DNA from 3 places in the Pseudomonas fragariae (ex Marin et al. 2024) genome. Region 2 is predicted to be linked to each of the others. Evidence: predicted binding sites of a transcription regulator. Region 2 holds the regulator's gene; each other region holds the start of a gene.

The links. Region 2 encodes FliA, which starts transcription of late flagellar genes. Its sites were predicted from a motif close to CTAAAGTTTNNNNNNNNNNNGCCGNTAA; they were not measured.
Region 1: AC54XV_RS11860 (methyl-accepting chemotaxis protein) is a predicted target of FliA. The motif match lies at 2,511-2,538, and genes of this name have one in related genera.
Region 3: motA (flagellar motor stator protein MotA) is a predicted target of FliA. The motif match lies at 5,197-5,224, and genes of this name have one in related genera.

What each region holds. Positions count from the first base shown of each region.
Region 1 is NZ_CM184369.1:2,657,100-2,664,917, forward strand. Features, by position in the region: gene AC54XV_RS11845 (DNA/RNA non-specific endonuclease) at 1-597, opposite strand, end outside; partial or broken gene AC54XV_RS11850 (MCP four helix bundle domain-containing protein) at 803-1,558, shown strand; gene AC54XV_RS11855 (methyl-accepting chemotaxis protein) at 1,691-2,416, shown strand; gene AC54XV_RS11860 (methyl-accepting chemotaxis protein) at 2,579-4,375, shown strand; gene AC54XV_RS11865 (DUF6482 family protein) at 4,555-4,866, shown strand; gene AC54XV_RS11870 (RidA family protein) at 4,874-5,275, opposite strand; gene AC54XV_RS11875 (DNA topoisomerase III) at 5,339-7,309, opposite strand; gene AC54XV_RS11880 (HDOD domain-containing protein) at 7,480-7,818, opposite strand, start outside.
Region 2 is NZ_CM184369.1:4,110,162-4,117,979, reverse strand. Features, by position in the region: gene flhA (flagellar biosynthesis protein FlhA) at 1-147, shown strand, start outside; gene flhF (flagellar biosynthesis GTPase FlhF) at 159-1,487, shown strand; gene fleN (flagellar synthesis regulator FleN) at 1,603-2,436, shown strand; gene fliA (RNA polymerase sigma factor FliA) at 2,433-3,173, shown strand; gene AC54XV_RS17670 (chemotaxis response regulator CheY) at 3,430-3,804, shown strand; gene AC54XV_RS17665 (protein phosphatase CheZ) at 3,824-4,609, shown strand; gene AC54XV_RS17660 (chemotaxis protein CheA) at 4,643-6,916, shown strand; gene AC54XV_RS17655 (protein-glutamate methylesterase/protein-glutamine glutaminase) at 6,967-7,818, shown strand, end outside.
Region 3 is NZ_CM184369.1:643,053-650,870, forward strand. Features, by position in the region: gene AC54XV_RS02830 (cyclic-di-GMP receptor FimW-related protein) at 1-1,423, opposite strand, end outside; gene asd (archaetidylserine decarboxylase) at 1,679-2,542, opposite strand; partial or broken gene AC54XV_RS02840 (rhodanese-like domain-containing protein) at 2,690-3,502, opposite strand; gene AC54XV_RS02845 (HDOD domain-containing protein) at 3,548-5,083, opposite strand; gene motA (flagellar motor stator protein MotA) at 5,291-6,142, shown strand; gene motB (flagellar motor protein MotB) at 6,146-7,195, shown strand; gene rsgA (small ribosomal subunit biogenesis GTPase RsgA) at 7,257-7,818, opposite strand, start outside.

The sequences.
Region 1 (7,818 bases), 1.5 Mb from region 2:
GCGTCGTGTGTTGTCGAGAATGTAGTCCTCGAGTTCCAGCCAGGTCTTCTGGTTGAACGCGCCCATCTGCGGCGAGCAGTTGGTGAAGTGGAAGGTGTCGCTGTTGGCAACTTCGGCTTCCTTGCCCCAGTTAGGGTCCTGACGCCGAACCAGATGGCCGCGATCCAGCAGGTTGTCGGCATACACGCTCTCGCCAATCTGCGCCTCGGCGGGCAGACGGCCGTCAAATGCCCAGGAATCCTTGCTGCGCTTGACCTCTACACTGTTGGCACCGTCAATGTTGACGCCGACATACAGCGCCAGACGCCGACTGCGCGACATGGTGATGGAAAAGTGCGTGTAATCGAGGCGATCGCCGGCGTTCTTCAAAGGATAGACGTCAGGCGCAAGCTCCTCGTCGGCAGTCGGCCAGGGCACGATAAAATCGCCGAGGAAGTTCTCTGCATAGCCGGTGCGTTTTTTCAAGTCGCTTGCTGGTGTGGTGCGTCCTGCGGCAAGCGCCTGTGGTTCGAGCAATGGGGTCGTCGACGTCAGCGGTTTGAGGTCGGCAAGGCGGGGACGGTAGGCGAGATCGATGGCGAACTTCTTGTCAGGCACAGTGCTTGCTCCTGTGGGGGATTGAATGTGTTTAGTTCACCATAGACGCGTTACAGAGTGGCGTCAGGCCGGACGTTCGACATGATCGACTGCCGATTCGGCAAATTCCGTTAAATAGGCTTAAGTATCTGGCAACGTGCGTCGATAAGCTGTTGATAAGAGCAATCCGCAGCTCGCGTTATTTCATTGACCGGAGGGCTACAGGATGTCGATAAAGCTACGTCTGTTCTTGCTGATAGGCACCAGTGTACTGACCGTCATGATCATCAGCCTGGTCAACTACCTGGGTAACACGCGCATGGAGGCGGCGATGCTCGACAGTGAAGTCAGCATGGCTGCGCTGGGCAATCACCTGGAAGCCGACATGATGCATGACGCGCTGCGTGCCGATGTGCTGTCGGCGATGCTGTTTGGTCTGGGCAGGAGCAACAGCACGCGTGACGAAGTGCAGACATCCCTGAAAGAGCATGCCGCACTGTTTCGCAAGGTCGTGAGCGATAACCTGCAACTGCCGCTCACCGATGCCATCAAGGCGGAGCTGAGCAGGATAAAGCCAAGCCTCGACGCTTATATCAGCGCAGGCGAGCGGATTGTCGGGCTGGCCATCGACAGCCCGGACCGTGCGCAGCAAGATCTGGGTACGTTCTCCAGCGCCTTCACGCAACTGGAGGGGCAGATGTCGACCTTGAGTGACCTGATCGAGGACAACTCCAAAGCCAGCGGCGAACGCACCCGTCAGACCACCCGCAGTGCCAATCTCACCTTGGCGGTCGTGCTTTCGATCAGTATTTTGCTGCTGCTGGTCCAGGGGCATTGGGTGACGCGCAGCATCATGATCCCGCTTGCGTCCGCCAGTCGTATTGCCGACAGCATTGCTCATGGCAACCTCAGCGAACCCATTGCCGAGTCCCGTGGCCGTGACGAAGCCAGCATGCTGATTCGCAGCCTGGCGATCATGCAGCGTGACCTGCGCAGCATGATCGAAGTGGTGCGCAGCAATGCCAATGACGTCAGCGGCATGAGCCGTCAGCTCAGCAGTGGTTGCCATGAGGTGGCCGACAGCAGCCGGCAACAGAGTTCGGCAGCCGGCACCATGTCGGCGGCGACCAGCGAGATGACCGCAAGTATCGAAGAAATCACCCGGCATGCCGGGCAGGCACTGGAAATGGCCAGTCAGGCCGAATCCCTGGCCAAGAACGGCGGTCGGGTGATTCATCAGGTGGTCAGTGACATGGACAGCATTGCCCGTTCGGCACAGCAGTCGGCTCAGGTGATCCGCACGCTGGACAAGGACTCGGAAGGCATCTTCAATATTATTCAGGTGATCAAGGGGATTGCCGACCAGACCAACCTGCTGGCGCTCAACGCGGCCATCGAGGCTGCCCGTGCTGGCGAGCAGGGCCGTGGTTTTGCCGTGGTGGCCGACGAGGTGCGCAGCCTGGCCGGACGCACCAGTGCGTCTACCCAGGAAATCACCGCTATGGTTGCGCGCATTCAGCAGAGCACCCGCGAAGCGGTTACCAGCATGGAAGCCGGTGTCGCTCAGGTCGACAAGGGCATGGCGGTCACCGCCGAAGTGGAACGTGCGATCAGCGACATCCTGGATGCTACGTTGAGCACCACGCAGTTGGTCAACGACATCACCCGTACCATTGGCGAGCAAAGTCTGGCCAGTAATGAAATCGCCCATCAGGTAGAAATGATTGCCAGCATGTCCGAGGGCAATAGCCGGGTCATCGGCCAGACCGCCAGTACCACCGACGAACTGTCGGTAATGGCCGGACAGCTTTCACAATCGGTCGATCGCTTTCAGCTGTGATATCAAATTGCCCAGGTCTGCAGTACTCTGCGGCGCTAAAAGCGCCGTGAACTGCGTGGCTGAAGTTTTTCCGCCTGCGCTGAAGGCGAACGCATTAAAGCTTTGGTAGCGACAGACGTTAACCATCGCACCGGAATCACCCTTGTACCCAGGAGCAGCAAAATGCAGACGTTAAAGGCTTTGTACGAGTCAGTTGAAAAGCAGTTTTTCAACACGCTGACCAAGAAGCTATCAAGCCTTTTCCTGCTGGTCCTGGTCAGCGCCTTGCTGTATTGGGTGGCGCTGAATATTCGTTCCGACATCATGCTGCAATTGCGCGGCACACAAACGGACCCGGCCGCGCTGGGCGTGATCCAGAGTCAGCTGGATCTGCTGAGCAATGCGATTTTGCTGAGCACGCTGTTCACGCTGGTCATGGTCAGCTTCATGGTCTGGTATTTCCGCCACCTGATCGTGCGCCCGGTGATGTCCATGACCCGCGCGCTCGAAGATGTCGCCAGCGGTGAAGGTGATCTGTCGAGGGATCTGCCGTTGCTCACTCACGATGAAATTCGCGGGCTGGCCAGTACCTGCAATCTCTTTCTGGCCAAACAGCGCGAGATCATCAGCAGCATTCAGGGGCTGACGGTACAGATTGCCGTCGAGTCGGCGCGTTCGCTGAAGAACATCAGTGATTCCAGCGACAGCGCGACCGATCAGGCCCGCTTCGCCAGAGAAGTGATGGACCAGAGCAACATGGCAGTGGGCAGCATCGAGGATGTCTCGCAGCAGACTCAGGGCATTTCCAGCACCACCGCGCAGAACCTGAGCATGGCGCGCGACTCTTACGCCGAATTGCTGGAAGTGACCGGAAACATCAGCCAGATATCCAGCAGCCTGAATGAGTTCGGCGGGTTGGTCTCCGGCTTGAATGAGCGTTCATCAAGCATCAAGTCGATTGTCGGGCTTATTCAGCAGATCTCTTCGCAAACCAACCTGCTGGCGCTCAATGCGGCCATCGAAGCGGCGCGGGCGGGGGAGAGTGGTCGAGGTTTCGCGGTGGTGGCCGACGAAGTACGCACGCTGGCGCAAAACGTCAGCAAAGCCACTGACGACATCTCGCGCAACATCGACGCCATGCTTCAGGAAGTCAGCTCCACACACGAACAGACCATTCAGATCAGCCAAAGCGCCCGCGAAACCCAGCTGGTGGTGGAGCGTGCGTCCGGCCATTTCGAAAGCATGATCGGCGATTTCGAGTCGACCAACGACAAGCTCGCCGACATCGCGGCGCACATTCAGCAGTTTGCCTCTACAAACACGGGGATCAATGAACGGGTAACGCGGATTTATTCCGATAGCCAGGCCATCGACCAGCGCATGCAGCACTCCGCGACGGCCACCCGGGATCTGTCCAGTGTGGCCGAGCAGGTGCAGGCGTTGCTGGGGCGATTTGTGCTTGGGCATGGCGAACTGGATGCGGCGATTACTCGCGCCAGTCAGTGCCGTGACATTCTGCAAGTCCGTCTGGCCGAGCTGCACAAGCAGGGTGTCAATCTGTTCGATCAGAGTTACAAGCTGATTCCGGGCACAGACCCCAAACAATACACGACCGGTTACACCGAGCGTTTTGCGCAAATCTGCCAGGAAGAATGCGACAAGCTGACCAAGGGCACACGCGGCGGCAAGGTCACCTTCATTGTCGACAGCAAAGGCTATTGCCCGGTCAATAACAGCTGGGTATCGCAAAAACCTACCGGCAATCGCGAAGTCGACCTGCCGGTGTGCCGCAACAAACGCATGTTCTCCGACCCGATCGGCCTGCGTGCTGCAGGCAACAAGCAGCGTTTTCTGTTGCAGACTTACTTGCGCGATACCGGCGAGATCATGACCGAAATCGATGTGCCGTTCTTTTTCGAGGGGCGCCACTGGGGCAACTTGCGGATGGGCTTCGATGCCGCGCTGCTGCTGGGGAAATAAGCGGGGGCGCGACGTGCGCGCCCGATGCTCGATGCCGACCCACAGTAATATCGCCTAACCCGTTTCATGTACCCATGGCAGAACGCATGCAGGCTGGCCTGATCCGAAACGACTGAACGTTTGTGCCAATAAAAGCTCCATTTTCAAGCGGCGCTGATTTCCAGAACGCCACCGGAGGTGTGACTTTGAACATTCAAGACCTGACCAAGCATGTAAAGGATCAAACGGTTCGTGAACTCGATCTGATCTCCATGGAAGGCGGTTCCTACGTGCTCCACGCGAAGATCGACGGCAAGTCCGTGCCGGTGGAGGACTCGAGTGGAAAAACCCTGCACGTTGCCTCGGTGGAAGAAGCGCGCAAGGTGCTGTCTTCGGTGTCTGACGTGAAGCTGTTCATGACCCAGGCCGTGGCGCATGACGAGATGGTCGGTCTGGATGACGTTCGGGCACAGGCTTCGCGGCACGAGATACCCTTGCGCTCCAGCCTGTAACTGCCGATCAGGCGTTGTTGCGCCTGACCGCAATGCACTTGATCTCCAGAAGCAGCCCTGGATGTGCCAGCTCAGCCACGCCGATGCAGGTCCAGGCGCACTGGCCACGCGGGAAGATGCGGTTTTTCACCTCGCGAAACACCGCCATGTGTTCGCTCATGGCGACGTGATAAGTGGTCATGTCGACGATATCGTCGAAGGTGCAGCCGCCCTCGGCGAGTACCGTGCGCAGATTCTCCCAGCAGGCGATGAATTGCGCCTCGGGGTTGAGAATGACCTCCATATCCCGTGTACGTCCCACCTGGCCCGCGCAGTACAGGGTATCGCCAACCCTGACCGCAGGCGCATAGCCTGCACGGTCCATGATCGACTGCATGGTGGGCGGGATGATGAGCTCTCGGTCTGACATGTTGTAACACCTGTTCGTAACGCTTGAATGTGCAATGGCTGGTCTGGCTATCGCTGTTGCGGCCTACGCCTTGGCGGCCGGTCTGACAGCACGCCGCGGCTTTTTCGCCGCAGTGTCCGTTGTGGCGGTCTTGGCGACGCGCGTTGTGGTCTTGCGTTTTTTCTTCCAGGGCGGTTTAACGCCTGCCGGGCTGGCCGGTCCGCTGATGCTCATACGCATGCCGACGCAACGGCTCACCTGTTTGCTCATCCACGCCGCCTGTTTGGCGACGAACTCTTCAAGGCTCATTTCGCCGCTCTGGACCATGTCCAGCGCCTGTTCCCAGATGGCGGTGGTGCCCGGATCGGCGATGGCACGGGGCACGGCGTCGATCAGGCTGAAGGCTGCCGGAGCTGCGCACAGCGACTTGCCCTGCTTGGTCAGGTAGCCACGGTCCAGCAGGCCTTGAATGATCCCGGCGCGGGTGGCTTCGGTGCCGATGCCGGTGGTGTCCTTGAGCTTCTGTTTGAGCAGCGGGTCTTCCACCAGTTTGGCGACGTTCTTCATCGCCTTGATCAGGTCTCCCTCGGTGAACGGCTTGGGCGGCTGGGTCCAGAGGTCCTTGAGGATGACCTCGGCGACTGCACACTCGCAGCCCTGAAACAATGCCGGCAACGGCTGCGGGGCAGGCGCTTCGCGACCCTTGGCCGGGGCCAGCGCTTCGGGCATTGCACGCTTCCAGCCCGGCTCGACAATCTGCTTGCCCACCGCACGCAGCGCGTGGCCTGCACAGTCGAAATCGGCCTGGGTGCGGTCGTATTCATGGTTGGGCAGAAACTGAGCCAGATAACGCGCCCTGATCAGGGTGTACACCGCTCGCGGTTTACCGCTCAGACGTTCTACGCCGCGTACAGCTGCGGTGGGAATGATGCCGTGGTGGGCCGTCACTTTGCTGTCATTCCAGGCCCGTGACCGACGTTGTGGGTCGAGGTGCGGCGACAGGTTTGCCAGCGCAGGGTCGGCCTTGCACAGCGCCGCGATGATGCCTGCGGCTTCACCGTGCTGACTGTTCGGCAGGTATCCGCAATCGCTGCGCGGGTAGGTGATGACCTTGTGGGTTTCATACAGGGACTGGGCGATGTCCAGGGTTTCCTGCGCGCCGAGCCCAAGCTTTTTCGAGCAGATTTCCTGCAGGGTGCCCAGGTCGAACGGCAAGGGCGCCGCTTCGCGAATGCGCTCGGTGCGCAGCTTGACCAGCCGTGCGCTGGCTGCGGCGCGCATCGCTTGCGCAGCCTGTTGCGCCAGCGCCTGATTCAGGCAGCGGTCCTGATCGTCGCAGGCATCCGAGGGTGCGCGCCACTGGGCAATGAACGCCTGATTGTCATGCAGCAGCCTGACGTCGATAGCCCAATAGGGCGCCGGGACAAAGTTGGCGATACTGCGATCACGGTCCACCACCAGTCGCAGGGTCGGGGTTTGTACCCGGCCGACCGGAAGGACGCCCTGATAACCGGATTGCCGACCCAGCAGGGTGAACAGGCGGCTCATGTTCATGCCGATCAGCCAGTCGGCACGTGATCGGCCCAGTGCCGAGTGATACAGGCTGAACGTATCGGCACCGGGCTTGAGCGCCGCCAGTGCCTTGCGGATCGAGGCGTCATCCAGTGCCGACAGCCACAAACGCTGAATCGGCCCGCGATAGCGACAGTGCTCGATCAGTTCGCGGGCGATCATTTCACCCTCACGGTCGGCGTCGGTGGCAATCACCAGCTCCGTCGCTTCACCCAGCAGCCGCTTGACTGCCTTGAACTGGCTGGCGGTTCTGGGCTTGACCAGCATCTTCCATTTTTCCGGCACGATGGGCAGGTCTTCCAGTACCCAGCGTTTGTAACGTGCATCGTAGGCATCGGGCGGGGCGGTTTCCAGCAGGTGGCCGATGCACCAGGTTACCGTCGCATTGGCACCCACCCAGCAGCCGTCGCCACGCCGGGTTGCGCCGAGCGCAGCCGCAATATCTTTGGCCTGGGAGGGTTTTTCGCAGAGAAACAGCCGCATGACTACCGTCGTCGATTACCGGTGCAAGGGCTGCAAGGATGAACGTTGAATGCGTAGCGGGCAAGTTTTATCTGTATGGATATACAGATAAACGCACTGTGCGGCCGCTGCAATCGACCGCTTGACGCCATGCCCGCTTGCGCGGTTCAGCCTCTAGAGTTGCCGTTGGCTCAGCTCAACAATTCGGAAAATGCCTTGTCGGCTTCCAGCACCGCCGGCAGCCCGGCAAACAGCGCGTCCAGATCGATGCCTTCCATCAGCGGCCCGCCTGACGCCTGCTGCGCCTGAGGTGTCGCGCCGCCGTGAGCTTCCAGGGCATCCGAAATGGTGATGGCCTGGGCGACGATCCTCGGCAGCGATGCGTCAGCCGGTGCCTTCATCGGCGTTGCCTGATAGGCGATAGCCTGTTGAATGACCTTGGGCAGATGCCAGCGACTGGCCAGTTCTGCACCGACCTCCGGGTAGCTGAAACCCAGTTGCAGGGTTTCGCTGGCCGCACGCCCTGGCGT
Region 2 (7,818 bases):
GTAATTCTTCTGGTAGCAGGGCCTGTCCGGGCGATGCTGTCACGATTTGGACGATTGGCTGTACCGAACATGCATGTTCTGGCGTATCAGGAAATTCCGGACAACAAGCAAGTAACCATCGTAGCGACTGTCGGGCCAAACGGCTGAGGTAGTGAGTCATGCAAGTTAAGCGATTTTTCGCCGCCGATATGCGTCAAGCCATGAAGCTGGTTCGCGATGAGCTGGGCGCTGAAGCGGCCATCATCGGTAACCGGCGCATTGCCGGTGGCGTAGAGCTGACTGCCGCTCTGGATTACAAGCTGTCCGCCCTGGCACCGCGTGTGCCGAACATGGAGCTGGAAGACGAGTTGCGCAAGACTCAGTCGCGTATCGTTTCCGCCCAGGCCGAATTGAACAACCGCAGCGACAGCGATGCATCGATCAACCTGCAGCTGTTTTCCGGCAAGCCGGGCAACCCTGCCGAGACGCACATCGAGCCGACACTCGAAGAGCCGCCGCGTCCATTCGCGTATGCACCGCCACAGGCCGCCGAGCCTGCCATTGGCCAGCGCGCCTATGACTCGATGCGCTCCGAATTGAACGGCCTGCGTGAGCTGCTGGAAGTCCAGCTCGGCTCGCTGGCCTGGAACCAGCTGCAGGGCACTCGTCCGCAGCAGGCCAACCTGTGGCGACGCCTGCAACGTGTCGGCCTGTCCGGCCCGCTGTCACGCGACCTGCTGTCGATGATTCCGGAGATCGACGAGCCTCGTCAGGCCTGGCGCATGCTGCTGGCGCACCTGGCCCGCATGATCGCCGTCCCTGAAGTCGAGCCGCTCGAAGAGGGCGGCGTGATTGCAATGGTCGGTCCTGCCGGCATGGGCAAGACCACCACGCTGGCCAAACTGGCAGCACGTTACGTGTTGAAGTACGGCCCGCAGAATATCGCACTGGTCAGCATGGACAGTTTCCGCATCGGCGCGCAGGAGCAGCTCAAGACCCTTGGGCGCATCCTCAACGTACCGGTCACCCATATCGATCCTGGCCAGTCTCTGGTTCAGGCGCTGGAACCGCTGCTGCGCAAGCGCGTGGTGCTGATTGACACCGCCGGCCTGCAGGCCAGTGATCCTGCGCTGCGCATGCAGCTGGAAAGCCTCGCGGGTCGTGGCATCAAGTCGCGCAACTATCTGGTACTGGCAACCACCAGCCAGAAGCAGGTGCTGACAGCCGCGTATCACAGTTACAAACGTTGTGGCCTGGCCGGATGCATTCTGACCAAGCTTGATGAAACAGCCAGCCTCGGTGAAGTCCTGAGCCTGGCGATCAGTCACGAATTACCTGTGGCCTACCTCACGGACGGACCACGCATTCCTGATGACCTGCATACCCCGCGTCGTCATCAACTGGTAAGCCGCGCGGTGAGTGTGCAAATGCAGGATGAGCCTAGTGAAGAAGCAATGGCTGATATGTTTGCTGACCTCTATCACACCCCTGGCAAGAGAGTGGGTTAAGTGATGGATATTATTGGAATGTCCCTGCGTCAACGGTCTGCCATGCGGTGTTCATTTGCGCACGTGCAGCCCTCGATGTGGTTTCGGTCTACGCAAGACAAGGTAAAGAAATAACATGGGCAGCATGCATCCCGTACAGGTTATCGCGGTGACCGGTGGCAAAGGTGGCGTCGGTAAGACTAACGTGTCAGTGAACCTTTCACTGGCCCTCGCCGAGCTCGGCCGTCGCGTCATGCTGCTGGACGCCGATCTGGGTCTGGCCAATGTCGACGTGCTGCTTGGGTTGACGCCCAAGCGCACGCTTGCCGATGTCATCGAGGGGCGTTGTGAGTTGCGCGACGTGCTGTTGCAGGGGCCGGGCGGGGTTCGGATCGTACCCGCTGCGTCCGGCACCCAGAGCATGGTGCATCTGTCGCCCGCTCAGCATGCCGGCCTGATCCAGGCGTTCAGCGAGATTGGCGACAACCTCGATGTGTTGGTGATCGACACAGCCGCCGGTATCGGCGAGTCGGTGGTCAGCTTCGTGCGCGCCGCTCAGGAAGTGCTGCTGGTGGTGTGCGACGAGCCCACGTCGATCACCGATGCCTACGCCCTGATCAAACTGCTCAACCGCGATTACGGCATGAACCGCTTCCGGGTGCTGGCCAACATGGCACAGAGCCCGCAGGAAGGGCGCAACCTGTTCGCCAAACTGACCAAAGTGACGGATCGTTTTCTCGATGTTGCGCTGCAGTATGTAGGTGCCGTGCCGTACGACGAATGCGTACGCAAGGCTGTACAGAAACAGCGCGCCGTTTACGAAGCATTCCCGCGTTCCAAATGTGCACTGGCCTTCAAGGCCATTGCCCAGAAGGTTGATACCTGGCCGTTGCCAGCCAACCCGCGGGGTCATCTCGAGTTCTTCGTTGAGCGACTCGTTCACCAGACCAGTGCAGGGCCTGTGCAATGACTGCGAGCGGCTACCAGATGTACAGCAAGACTTCCCGTAATTCACAATACGAGTTGATCGAGCGCTATGCGCCCTTGGTCAAGCGTATCGCTTATCATCTGCTGGCGCGCTTGCCGGCCAGCGTGCAGGTCGAGGATCTGATCCAGGCCGGCATGATCGGCCTGCTTGAAGTCTCCACCAAGTATGATTCCACCAAGGGTGCGAGTTTCGAGACCTATGCCGGCATCCGCATCCGTGGTGCGATGCTCGATGAAGTGCGCAAGGGGGACTGGGCGCCACGCTCGGTACACCGCAATACGCGCATGGTGAGTGACGCAATTCGGGCAATTGAAGCTAAAACCGGCCGTGACGCTAAAGATCACGAGGTTGCGGCCGAACTCCAGTTAAGTCTCGATGATTACTACGGGATTTTGAACGATACCTTGGGCAGCCGCCTCTTCAGTTTCGACGACCTGCTGCAGGACGGCGATCATGAAGGGCTGCACGAGGATGGCGCAAGCGGTTCGCTTGAGCCGTCGCGCGACCTGGAAGACGAGCGCTTCCAGGCTGCGTTGGCCGATGCAATTGCCAATCTGCCAGAGCGTGAGCGTCTGGTGTTGGCGCTGTACTACGACGAAGAGCTGAACCTCAAGGAAATCGGAGAGGTTCTGGGGGTCAGCGAATCTCGGGTCAGTCAGTTACACAGCCAGTGCGCAGCTCGTTTGCGAGGGCGTTTGGGGGAGTGGCGAGCGCGTTGACAGGCAATGTGCGGTCTATGGCCGCGCGTTGACTGCAAGCCGGCTGTGCAGAGCGTTACGTGGTAACAGGATGGACCCGTCAGAAGCCTGTCAGGCATTGCCTTGATGGGCTTGTTTCTCAGGTCTTTGCCTGTTGTTGTGCCAAGCCCGTCGTCGTTTCGTACAGCCGGGGGTGTGCTGTGCCAGTATTGAGTGAACAGCGTGTTCAGGTGCTGAACGCGTTAAAGACTGCTTGGAGGTCGAATTGGACAAGAACATGAAAATCCTCATCGTTGATGACTTCTCAACGATGCGGCGGATCATCAAGAACCTTTTGCGTGATCTGGGGTTTACCAACACATCGGAAGCGGATGATGGTCTGACCGCATTGCCGATGCTGCAGAGCGGTGCCTTTGACTTTCTGGTGACGGACTGGAACATGCCTGGCATGTCCGGTATCGATCTGCTGCGCGAAGTCCGCAAGGACGAACGCCTCAAGAGCCTTCCCGTGCTGATGGTCACTGCCGAAGCCAAGCGTGAGCAGATCATTGAAGCTGCCCAGGCTGGGGTGAACGGTTATGTAGTCAAGCCATTCACTGCCCAAGCCCTGAAAGACAAGATCGACAAGATCTTTGAACGCGTCAATAGCTGATGCAAGCCGCGAGGGCGCTATGGATAACAATGATTCGATGGCCGACTTTGAGTCGACCTTAAAAAGACACGCGCAGGAACTTGTCACCAGCCTTGAAAAGGGTCGTTTCGGTGACGCTGTGCAACTGATCCACGAACTCAATCAGACACGCGACCGCGGCCTTTATCAGGAAGTGGGCAAGCTGACTCGTGAGCTGCACAGTGCAATCGTAAACTTTCACATTGATCCGCACATGCCTCAAGCCGAGGAAGTGTCGCAGATCACGGATGCTACCGAACGCCTGTCGTATGTGGTGAGGCTGACCGAGAATGCGGCCAACCGCACCATGGACCTGGTGGAGGAGAGTACGCCGGTCATGAACGGCCTGAGTTCCGACGCCAAGGCGTTGAGCGACGACTGGGGACGTTTCATGCGCCGCGAAATCGGTGCCGAAGAGTTCCGCGAGCTGGCCAAGCGGGTCGATGGTTTTCTGACGCGTACCGAGAAGGAAACCCATCAGGTTTCCGCACATCTGAATGACATTCTGCTCGCCCAGGATTACCAGGACCTTACCGGTCAGGTCATCAAGCGTGTGACGCAACTGGTCACTGAAGTCGAGAGCAATCTGCTCAAACTGGTGCTCATGGCCAGTCATGTCGATCGCTTCGCAGGCATCGAACATGACGAACAATCCATCCTCGATGAAAAAGATCCTAAAAAACATCTCGCGCAGGGTGAAGGTCCGCAGATTCATGCCGATAAACGTGAAGACGTCGTATCCGGACAGGATGATGTAGACGATCTGCTATCGAGCCTCGGCTTCTAAGGTCTGTTGACGGTTAATTTTAGGGAGCACCCCATGAGCTTCGGCGCCGATGAAGAAATCCTTCAGGATTTTCTGGTAGAGGCCGGCGAAATTCTGGAGCAGTTGTCAGAGCAATTGGTCGAGCTGGAAAGCCGACCGGATGATGCTGACCTGCTCAATGCAATTTTTCGCGGTTTTCACACTGTAAAAGGGGGCGCCGGCTTCCTCCAGCTCCATGAGCTGGTGGAGTGCTGCCACATCGCCGAAAACGTGTTCGACATCCTGCGCAAGGGTGAACGTCGCGTTGATTCCGAACTGATGGACGTGGTCCTGGAAGCACTGGACACCGTCAACAGCATGTTTGGTCAGGTACGTGAACGGACTGACGTAACCCCGGCGACGCCAGAACTGCTGGCCGCACTTGCGCGGCTGGCCGAGCCACAATCCGCCGACGAGGCCGTTGCCCCTGAGCCGGAGCCGGTGGTTGAAGTACAGGCTGCTGCTCCGGTTGCAGAACCGGCGGCTGGCGACGAGATTACCGATGATGAATTCGAGCAGTTGCTCGATTCGCTGCACGGCTCCAGCCCGGTGTCTGCAGCGCCTGCACAGACGCCAGCAGCAGCGGCTGCGCCGGCGGGTGATGAGATCACCGATCAGGAATTTGAATCCCTGCTTGATCAGCTGCATGGCAAGGGCAAATTTGCGGCCGATGCCGCAACCGCTCCGGCCCCTGCACCTGTGGCGCAGGGCAGTGCAGCGCCTGCCAGTGATGAAATCACCGACGACGAATTCGAAGCGTTGCTCGATCAACTGCACGGCAAAGGCTCGTTTGATGGCGCTGTAGCGGCTCCCGTAGCTGCGGCACCTGTAGCCGTTGCTGCCAAGGCACCCGCTGCTGCGGCTGCATCGGACGAAATCACCGATCACGAATTCGAAAGCCTGCTCGACGAATTGCACGGCAAGGGCAAGTTCGAGCCTGAGGCGATTGTTGCCAAGGCGCCTGCTCCGGCAGCCGCAGCGGCTGCTCCGCCACCGCCGCCTCCTGTTGCCAAGCCTGCTCCGGCGCCTGCTGCGAAAGCCGAGCCGGCCAAACCCGCTGCGGCTCCGGCCGCTGCGCGCGCTCCTGCACCCAGCGGCGAAAAGCCGGTGGCTACAGAGGCTGAAACCACGGTTCGTGTCGATACCGCCCGACTGGACGAGATCATGAACATGGTCGGCGAGCTGGTTCTGGTGCGTAACCGCCTGGTGCGGTTGGGTCTCAACAGCGGCGATGAAGCCATGTCCAAGGCAGTTTCCAACCTGGATGTGGTGACTGCCGATCTGCAGACTGCGGTGATGAAAACCCGCATGCAGCCGATCAAGAAGGTCTTCGGTCGTTTTCCGCGTCTGGTTCGTGACCTGGCTCGTCAGCTCAAGAAAGAGATCAACCTGGAACTGGTCGGTGAAGAGACCGACCTCGACAAGAACCTCGTAGAGGCGCTTGCCGATCCGCTGGTCCACTTGGTGCGTAACGCGGTCGACCACGGTATCGAAACGCCGGAAGAGCGCGAAGCCACGGGCAAATCCCGCGGCGGTCGGGTAATCCTTTCGGCAGAGCAGGAGGGCGACCATATCCTGCTGTCGATCTCCGATGACGGCAAGGGCATGGACCCTAACGTCCTGCGCTCCATTGCTGTGAAGCGTGGCGTCATGGACAAGGATGCAGCCGATCGGTTGAGTGACACCGACTGCTACAACCTGATCTTCGCGCCGGGTTTCTCGACCAAGACCGAGATTTCCGATGTGTCGGGTCGCGGTGTGGGCATGGACGTGGTCAAGACCAAGATCTCCCAGCTCAACGGTTCGATCAATATCTACTCGACCAAGGGCCAGGGTTCGAAGATCGTCATCAAGGTGCCGCTGACCCTGGCGATCATGCCGACCCTGATGGTGATGCTGGGCAACCAGGCCTTCGCTTTCCCGCTGGTCAACGTCAACGAAATCTTCCACCTGAACCTGTCGACTACCAACGTGGTTGATGGCCAGGAAGTAGTGATCGTACGTGACAAGGCCTTGCCGCTGTTCTACCTCAAGCGCTGGCTGGTCAGTTCAGCGGCTCACGAGGAGCAGCGCGAAGGGCACGTGGTGATCCTCACAGTCGGTACCCAGCGCATCGGCTTTGTCGTCGATCAACTGGTTGGTCAGGAAGAAGTGGTTATCAAACCGCTGGGCAAGATGCTGCAAGGTACGCCGGGCATGTCGGGCGCCACCATCACCGGTGACGGTCGCATCGCCTTGATTCTCGATGTACCCAGCATGCTCAAGCGTTACGCCGCACGGCGTATCTGAACCCGGGGTTGCGGGCAGCCTGGCTGCCTGCGACACCTATTGGAGTGTTTATGGCAGTCAAGGTCCTGGTGGTGGATGATTCCGGTTTTTTCCGCCGCCGCGTTACGGAAATTCTTTCTTCGGACCCCAACATTGTAGTGGTCGGCACCGCCACCAACGGCAAGGAAGCGATTGAGCAGGCGCTGGCGCTCAAGCCGGATGTCATCACCATGGACTACGAAATGCCGATGATGGATGGCATTACGGCAGTTCGCCATATCATGCAGCGTATCCCCACCCCGGTATTGATGTTCTCGTCGCTGACGCACGAAGGTGCGCGCGTGACGCTGGATGCTCTTGATGCCGGTGCGGTGGATTTTCTGCCCAAGAATTTCGAAGATATCTCGCGCAATCCGCAGAAGGTCAAGCAACTGCTGTGCGAGAAAATCAACAGTATTTCACGCAGCAACCGTCGTTCCAGCGGGTTCGGTTCAGCCAGTGCAGCTCCGGCCGCGCCGGCGCCGTCGACGTTGTCCAGCCGCGCCTCTGCGCCAGCCCCGGCACCTGCCAGGGCGGTGCCGTCACGCACTGCGACACCTGCTGCGGCTCCAGCCGCCCCGGCCAGTCATGCGCCGGCGCACCCGACGACTTCCGGCACGGCCAAGCGCAAGGCCTACAAGCTGGTGGCCATCGGCACCTCAACGGGCGGCCCGGTTGCGCTGCAACGGGTGCTGACCCAACTGCCAGCCAATTTCCCGGCACCACTGGTGCTGATTCAGCACATGCCTGCGGCGTTTACCAAGGCATTTGCCGAGCGTCTCGACAAGCTGTGCAAGATCAGCGTCAAGGAAGCCGAAGACGGCGACGTATTGCGTCCTGGTCTGGCGCTGCTGGCGCCGGGTGGCAAGCAGATGATGGTTGAC
Region 3 (7,818 bases), 2.7 Mb from region 2:
GACGGATCCAGCGCACGATGGCAACGCTCCAGCCCTGGCCTGCGTCGTCCTGAATACCCACCAGTTCGCCAGCCTGCAACTGTTGAGGCACGTCCTTCTGCCACGCCAGGCAGTAACCGCCCGGGCTGTGGTTGACGATATTCAGGTCGAAGGTCGGAAACGTGTGCTGGTTGTTGGACAGCGAGTCGCTGTCGCCGTCGTTTTTCGGGTATTCAATCTCTTCGTAGGGCAGCAGAACGGATGAGGTCTTGCCACGCTGAGTATCGAAGGCAGAGGCCCACGGGTCGTCCGCGTCATCATTGGCCATCTTCAACGAAAAGCTCGCTGCACTGGTGGCGCTGTTCAATTGCAACAGCTCGCTGAACGACTTCTGGCCAGCGACATAGAAATGCAGCGCGCTCATGCCGATGCACAATCTCAGCGTGCCCTGACCGGGCGTACGTTGAAAGGTGCGTTCGGCCACATCACCCCAGGCGACCGCCAGATGTTGCAGCAGGTCGGTGTTGATACCGGTTGGGATCAGCAGCGGTGAGGGCGTGCGCTGGTCGTCCGGCAGGGCCAGGTACTGATTGATCGCTTCCGCCAGCGCCAAGGTATTGATGCCCAGCAGCCGGGGTGATTGTTCGTCACTGAACAGGGTGCGATACAGCGGCGGTTTGTCTGCCGTCGGGTCCAGGGCGAATAGGCTGCTTTGCGTGGCAGGCGACTGCAGTTTTACCAGCGCGCTCCAGGCCTCCAGCGCATCGGCCAGTTTGCCGATGTTCAGTTGGCGCATCTGATTGCAGCGCGAGCAGCCCATCAGCAGTGCGATCACATAGGTCTGTTCAACGCTCAGCACTTTGCTGTGATGGGCCAGGGGTTCTTCGACCGGCGTGTTGTGTAGCTGGTACTGACGGGCAATCTGATAAATCTGGTGCAGCTCGAGCCACAGGCCGTCCTGAACGGGACAGTAAAGCTGGTTGGCGCGAATCAGCGGCCCGTTGAGCCCGTGCACTGCTCGTTGCAGTGCGGTGCTGAACAGCCCGGCCTGGTCTCGGGTGTAGCGCGGGGCGACCTGCTGAATGATTTGCTTGTAACCGGTCGCCAGATGGTTTTGCAGCGCCTGGCAGAGGTTGGCAACCTTGCGTGGTCGCTCGTCCAGCACAATGGCCTGATTGAGAAAGTGACGTTCGAGGTGCTTGCAGACGAAGTACACCTCGGGCCGCAGCAATTCAAGCAATTGCAGGCGGTTTTCACTCGGGGTGATCAACTGGTTCAGCTCGGTCAGCCCCTGATAGAGCTGACGCGCCATTTCTCCGAGGTTTGCCTTGGGCAGTCTGGAGATCCAGCGTTTGAGGTCGCGGGGATTGGCTTCACTGAATGTCAGGCTCGACTGCGTCGGCGTGGGCGCACGCAATAGCAGAGGGAGGCTAAAATTACTCATGTGACAGACAAACTCCAACAACTCACTGGCCTGGATGATGGCTTCATAGGGGGGTCGAGGTTATCGCGCACCCGCGATATGCCGAGCATACGCCCATGAAAGTGCGAAGTATCCTACAGCATCGATCGGGCGACTTTACCAGTATCGACATAGGTTCGCAGCAATTATGGCCGGAGGCCATTATCGTCCGGTGGCATGCTGCATGAGTGCCAATATCCATCATCGGGCACTCATGCATCGAGGCTCAGGTCGCGATCATGCCTGTGCCGGAACGGCCAGTGCCTGGCCCATTTGAACCTTGGAGCCGGCCGTCAGTTGTTCGGCCCATTTCACCTGACCTGGACCGAACAGCACGATGGCGGTAGAGCCCAGCTTGAACCGACCCATCTCGGCACCTTTTTCCAGGTGGATCGGCGCACGCGCCGCTTCGTCGTAGCTGAACGTCTTCAATTCACGCTTGGGCGGTGTGACCAGTCCGGCCCATACCGTTTCGACAGACGCCACGATCATCGCGCCCACCAGTACCACTGCCATTGGTCCGCGCTCGGTATCGAACAGGCAGACCACTCGCTCGTTACGGGCGAACAGCTCGGGTACGTTTTCAGCGGTGGTCTGGTTGACCGAGAAGATGCGGCCCGGTACGTAGACCATTTCACGCAGCGTGCCGGCCAGTGGCATGTGAACGCGGTGATAGTCCTTCGGCGACAGGTAGACGGTCGCGAACTCGCCGCCCATGAACGGCGCCGACAGCTTGGGGTCGCCGCCAAGCAGTTCCAGTACGCTGAAACTGTGGCCCTTGGCCTGGAAGATCCGGCCGTGGTCGATAGGGCCCAACTGGCTGATGGTACCGTCGGCCGGCGAGAGAATCGCGCCCGGCGTGGCATCGAGCGGGCGCGCGTCAGCTTTCAATGCGCGGGTGAAGAACGCGTTGAAGTGCTCGTAGGACGTCAGGTCTTCGACCAGTGCCTGCGACATGTCCACCTGATAACGGCGGGCAAACCACGCAGTGAAAGCGTTTTTGAACCAGCGTACGCGGCATTCGGCAACGCAGCCTGCCAGTCGGGACAGCAGGTGGTGTGGCAGCAGGTACTGGCTGATGATGAACAAGCGGTCTTTCATTGAAGGTCCTGAGGATGAGTGTCCTGAATATTTCTGTGAGGTCCGTCCCGGTTCGGTGGCGCGGACCGGTTCGACGGTTTCGGCCGGGGCTGGCTGGGCAGGCTCTACGGGTTGCGCAACCTCGACGGGCGCGGCGGCCACATTCGGTACTTCTACCGGCGTATCCGGATGATTGCCCCATTCGCCCCACGAGCCGGCATACGCCTTGACTCTCGGGTAGCCCAGCGCCTTGGCCACCAGATAGGTGAAGCCCGAGCGGTGATGGGTTTGGCAGTGCGTGATGATTTCCTTGTCGGGCGTGATGCCCAGATCACGAAGGATCTCCGGCATGTCCTGGCGAATACGCAGGTTGCGCGCCTTGTCCATGCCCGCCGTCCACTCGAAGTTGACGGCGCCGGGTATGTGGCCGCCTTTGGCCGCGACCACTTTTTCGCCCGAATACTCTGTCGGCGCGCGGGCATCCCAGATCGCCAGGTCGGCGGCGCCCAGACGGCTTTGCAGGTACTCGCGCGTGGCGGTAGGTTCATCGTGCAGCGTCAGCGTTACCGGAGTATCGGCAGCAGGCGGCACGTCGGTGCTCAGCGGCAGCAATTGCGCTTCCCAGGCCAGCAGTCCACCGTCCAGATAGTGATAACGGCTGTGGCCGATGACATCCAGCAGCCAGATGAAACGCCCGGCCCAGCCGCCGCCTTCGTCATCGTAGACGACATAGACAGCGTCAGGGTTGTGGCCCAGCTCGCCGAACACTTGCTCAAGACCGGCCGTGTCGGGCAGCAGGCCGGGGGCAGGAGGCGTGCCCAGTTGTGTACGTTTCGGATCGACGAAGCGGGCACCGCGAATGTGCCCGGCTTCGTAGCGAGCGCTGCTGGTCAGATCCACGAGGATCAGTTCCGGGGCGTCTAGACGCTCAAGCAGATCGTTGGGTTCGATGACCAGCGACAAGCCAGTGAATGCGGACATTTGCAGCCTCCGATGAAAGGAAAGGGGCGAATTGTACGCCAGGCCTCAGGCTTTGCGATGACTAAAGATGCCCAGTGCCCGTTCAATACATTGCGCGGTTTTTCCGAATGCCTGGACGGAAATTTCCGACAAGGCCCCGCCGCCCTGGTCGGCGACCACCAGCAGCATGACTTTGCCGTTGTTGCTCAGCGAGCGAATCAGCCAGTGCTGGCCACTGAACAGGGTTTTCAGCGGCGGGGGCAGCAGGACGGCAAATTGCGCACTGTTGGCGGGCGTCATGCGTAACTGCGTCGGCTGGGTCAGCAAGCGCTGCAGTACGGTGCTTTCCTTGATGAACAGCTGCAAGGCAGCGGCGTCCTTCGGCAGTCCGGCAGTCTGATTGACGCGCAGCACGGTTGAGGTCTTGTCCAGCATCAGCAGCATGACCCGCTCCATGCCGCACGAGATGAAGGCGTCGCGCGCCGAGGTGGTCAGGTGCATGGCGTTGATGAACGGGCTGGGGTCCTGCAGCAGTTCGGCGCATTGCTTGCGCCACATTTGCAGGGCGTCAGCCGATGGCGGAGGTGCAGGCTCATTGTCGCGCCTTACACGCCGTGCATCCCACGGCCAGATCAGCGATTCGGCCGGGTGCCAGAGGTCTTTTTCCGCATGGACGCGTGCGCTGCTGGCCGCATTCTGGTGCGCCTGTTGCTGTACTTCGTTGATCGACTGTTGCAGGTACAGGCTGGTCAGCCGTTCCCAGCGCAGGCAATGCGGGCTGTTCCAGGCCTGTTGTGCGGCCAGCGCCAGGCCGTTGCCCAGCAACACGGTATTGGCGGGCTGGTTCAGCCAGCGGCGCAGGTTGGGGTCGTCGTCCATGAGTTGTTGCTGCTGCAGCGGGCTGTTGTCTTCGCGGGCGATACGCAGCGCCTTGGCCAGATCGCGTCGCTCGTTGATCAACAGTTTATAGCCGCGCGTAACCCAGATCGGCAGGCGCCAGAACTCGGCGAGTGCCAGGCACAGTTCCAGCAGGTTGACGCCGAACAGCTCTTTTTCCACTGCAGCGCTGGAATGGCCCTTGTGGATAACCCGCAGTTCCAGCTCTTCGAGCAGCTTCGGATAAGCCAGCGCCATCGGCCAGAGCGGCGACAGAAACAGCAGGCTGCCCATGTGGATGTCCTGCCAGAGTCGCGCCAGCCGGCTGGCGAACAGGCCGTTGGCTTGTTGCGTGGCGTGCTGGCTGACCAGAATCAGTTGGCGATAGGCCGCAGGAATTTCTTCGGGCGGCTTGGCCGGTAAACGGCCCAGCAGGACTTCGGTACGCGCCAGACCCAGGCGGTTGATGGCAATTTCAAGGCTCTCGGCCTGCTCGGTCAAACCGTGGGTGTGATGGTTGGCCTCGCGCATCACGCTCAGCACCAGCGCAGGACTTTCCTGCATCATTTCGGCGATTTCACGCAGCGAACGACGGCTGTCGTTCAGTGCGGCGCGGACGTGTCCATGATTGACGGCAGGGACCGGCAACGCGATGCCGTCAAGCAGTTTGACCCAGGCATCCAGCGTCTTCGGAACGAGGTGATGTGCTGCGTGTACTGTCGGCATTCGAGGGCCTGTGCGGCTGATTATCTGAGCTGGGAAACCGCCAGCGTACGGGGTGCTGAGGCCATTTTCCTCCTTTTATGGAGGCGCATAAATGGGTTTTTCAAAAGAACCGGCTATAGTCTGGCCCAGTTAGGCCGATAAGGAGAAGAAGAGATTCAACAACTTCCGGACTGTCCCTGAACCCGACTCAGTAAAGTATTTTTTCCTATGGCTAAAATCATCGGCATCATTGTCGTTCTCGCAAGTGTCATCGGCGGATATGTGCTGTCCCATGGCAAGGTCATGGCGCTGTTCCAACCGTACGAGGTCTTGATTATCGGCGGTGCTGCACTGGGCGCGTTCCTCCAGGCCAACCCTGGCTACATGTTCATGCACGTGTTCAAGAAGTCGCTGAAGATGTTCGGTACGCGCTTCACACATGCCTATTACCTTGAAGTGCTGGGGCTGGTCTACGAAATCCTCAACAAGAGCCGCCGTGAAGGCATGATGGCGATCGAAGGGGATATCGAAGACGCTGCCTCCAGCCCGATCTTCGCCAAATACCCGGGTGTCCTCAAGGATGAGCGCATGACTGCGTACATCTGCGATTACCTGCGCATCATGTCGTCCGGCAACATGGCTCCTCACGAGCTGGAAGGTCTGTTCGACATGGAGCTGCTGAGCATGAAAGAAGACCTCGAGCATCCATCCCACGCCATTACCGGTATCGCCGACGGTATGCCCGGCTTCGGTATCGTGGCTGCGGTACTGGGTATCGTGGTGACCATGGCGTCGCTGGGTTCGGGCGACAAGGCAGCGATCGGCATGCACGTAGGTGCGGCGCTGGTCGGTACGTTCTTCGGTATTCTCGCGGCTTACGGTTTCTTCGGTCCTCTGGCCACCAGCCTTGCGCATGATGCCAAGGAAGAAATGAACGTCTACGAGAGCATCAAGGCGTCGCTGGTGGCCTCGGCCTCCGGCATGCCGCCTTCGCTGGCTGTCGAATTCGGCCGCAAGGTTCTCTATCCGCTGCATCGCCCCAGCTTCAGCGAGCTGGAACAAGCGGTTCGCGGTCGCTAAGTCATGGAAAATAATCAGCCGATTATCATCAAGCGCGTAAAGCGCTTTGGTGGCGGACATCACGGCGGTGCCTGGAAGATCGCGTTTGCCGACTTCGCGACGGCGATGATGGCGTTCTTTCTGGTGCTGTGGCTGATGTCGTCTGCCACCCCGGAGCAGTTACTCGCGGTCGCCGGTTATTTCAAGGATCCGGTCGGCTTCTCGGACAGCGGTTCGCCCTATGTGATCGATCTGGGCGGTTCGCCAGAGATGTCGCCGAACCAGACGCTGAACCCCGAGGTGCAGACCACGCCGTCGCCGGACACCGTGCCGCTTGAGGCGGAAAATGCCGAGACCAAGGCTGAAGCGGTGGAGCAGGAACGTCTGGAGATGCTGCTCCAGGAATTGCAGACCAAGGTCGAGGAAAACCCGCAACTGCAGAAATTCAAGGACCAGATTCTGTTCGAGATCACTCAGGACGGCTTGCGTATCCAGATCATGGATGCGGAAAACCGGCCGATGTTCGACTCGGGCAGCGCGCGTCTCAAACCATATTTCGAAGACATTCTGCTGGCCCTGGCTGACACCATCAAAAGTGTGCCGAACAAGGTCAGTATCAGCGGCCACACCGATGCAACGCCTTTCGTGGGCAGTGGCGGGTTCGGCAACTGGGAATTGTCGGCCAACCGTGCCAACGCTGCACGCCGTGCGCTGGTAGCCGGGACGTATCCGGATTCACAAGTGGCCAGGGTGGTGGGGTACGCGTCGTCTGCTCTGTATGATCGCAAGAACCCGACTAACCCGATCAATCGCCGCATCGATATCGTGGTGCTGACCAAAAAGGCCCAGCACCGCATCGAGGGCGATCAGAACTCCGGCGGTGCGCCAGCCACGCCTGCGGCGCCGACAGCACCCGCACCGGCGGTGCCTGCTGCTCCAGGTGCTCCCGCTGCGCCGGGGGCTTCGACAGCGGCGCCGCCCGACCCGCAGGCCTACGCACAGCCGCACGAGATCCGGCAGAAGCTGAATATCTTTGACGATGGCAAATTGCGGGTCGAGCCGGCCCAGAACTGAGCTGCAACCGATACAAAAACGCCGCGATGATCGCGGCGTTTTTGCGTGCGGCGTTCGGTGCTCAGTAACTGTCTTGCGGCAGGCTGGCAATGATCGAGCGGTAGCTGTTCATGCGCTGCTGCTGAACGCGGCCGTCCTCAAGCCCCTTGAGCAGGGCGCAGCCCGGTTCGCGGTCGTGCTTGCAGTCACGAAAGCGGCACGTGCCGATCAGGTCGTTGAACTCGATGAAGCCTGCCTCTACGTCGGCACGGCTGACGTGGCCAAGGCCGAATTCACGAATGCCCGGCGAGTCGATCAGATCGCCGCCGCGCGGGAAGTGAAACAGGCGGGCGGTGGTCGTGGTGTGTGTGCCCTGACCGGAAACCTCGGACAGCGGACCGACCCGAGTGTCCGTTTCCGGCAACAGGCTGTTGACCAGCGAGGACTTGCCGACGCCGGACTGGCCGACGAACACGCTGATGTGCCCGTCAAGCTGGCTTTGCAGGCTCTGCATGCCGTCACCGTGGTGCGCGGACACTTCCAGTACCGGGTAACCCAGTGTGCGATAGACCGCCAGCAGCGCATTGAGCGCGGGCGCATTCTGCTCGTCGATCAGGTCGGCCTTGTTGAGCAGCAGCAACGGA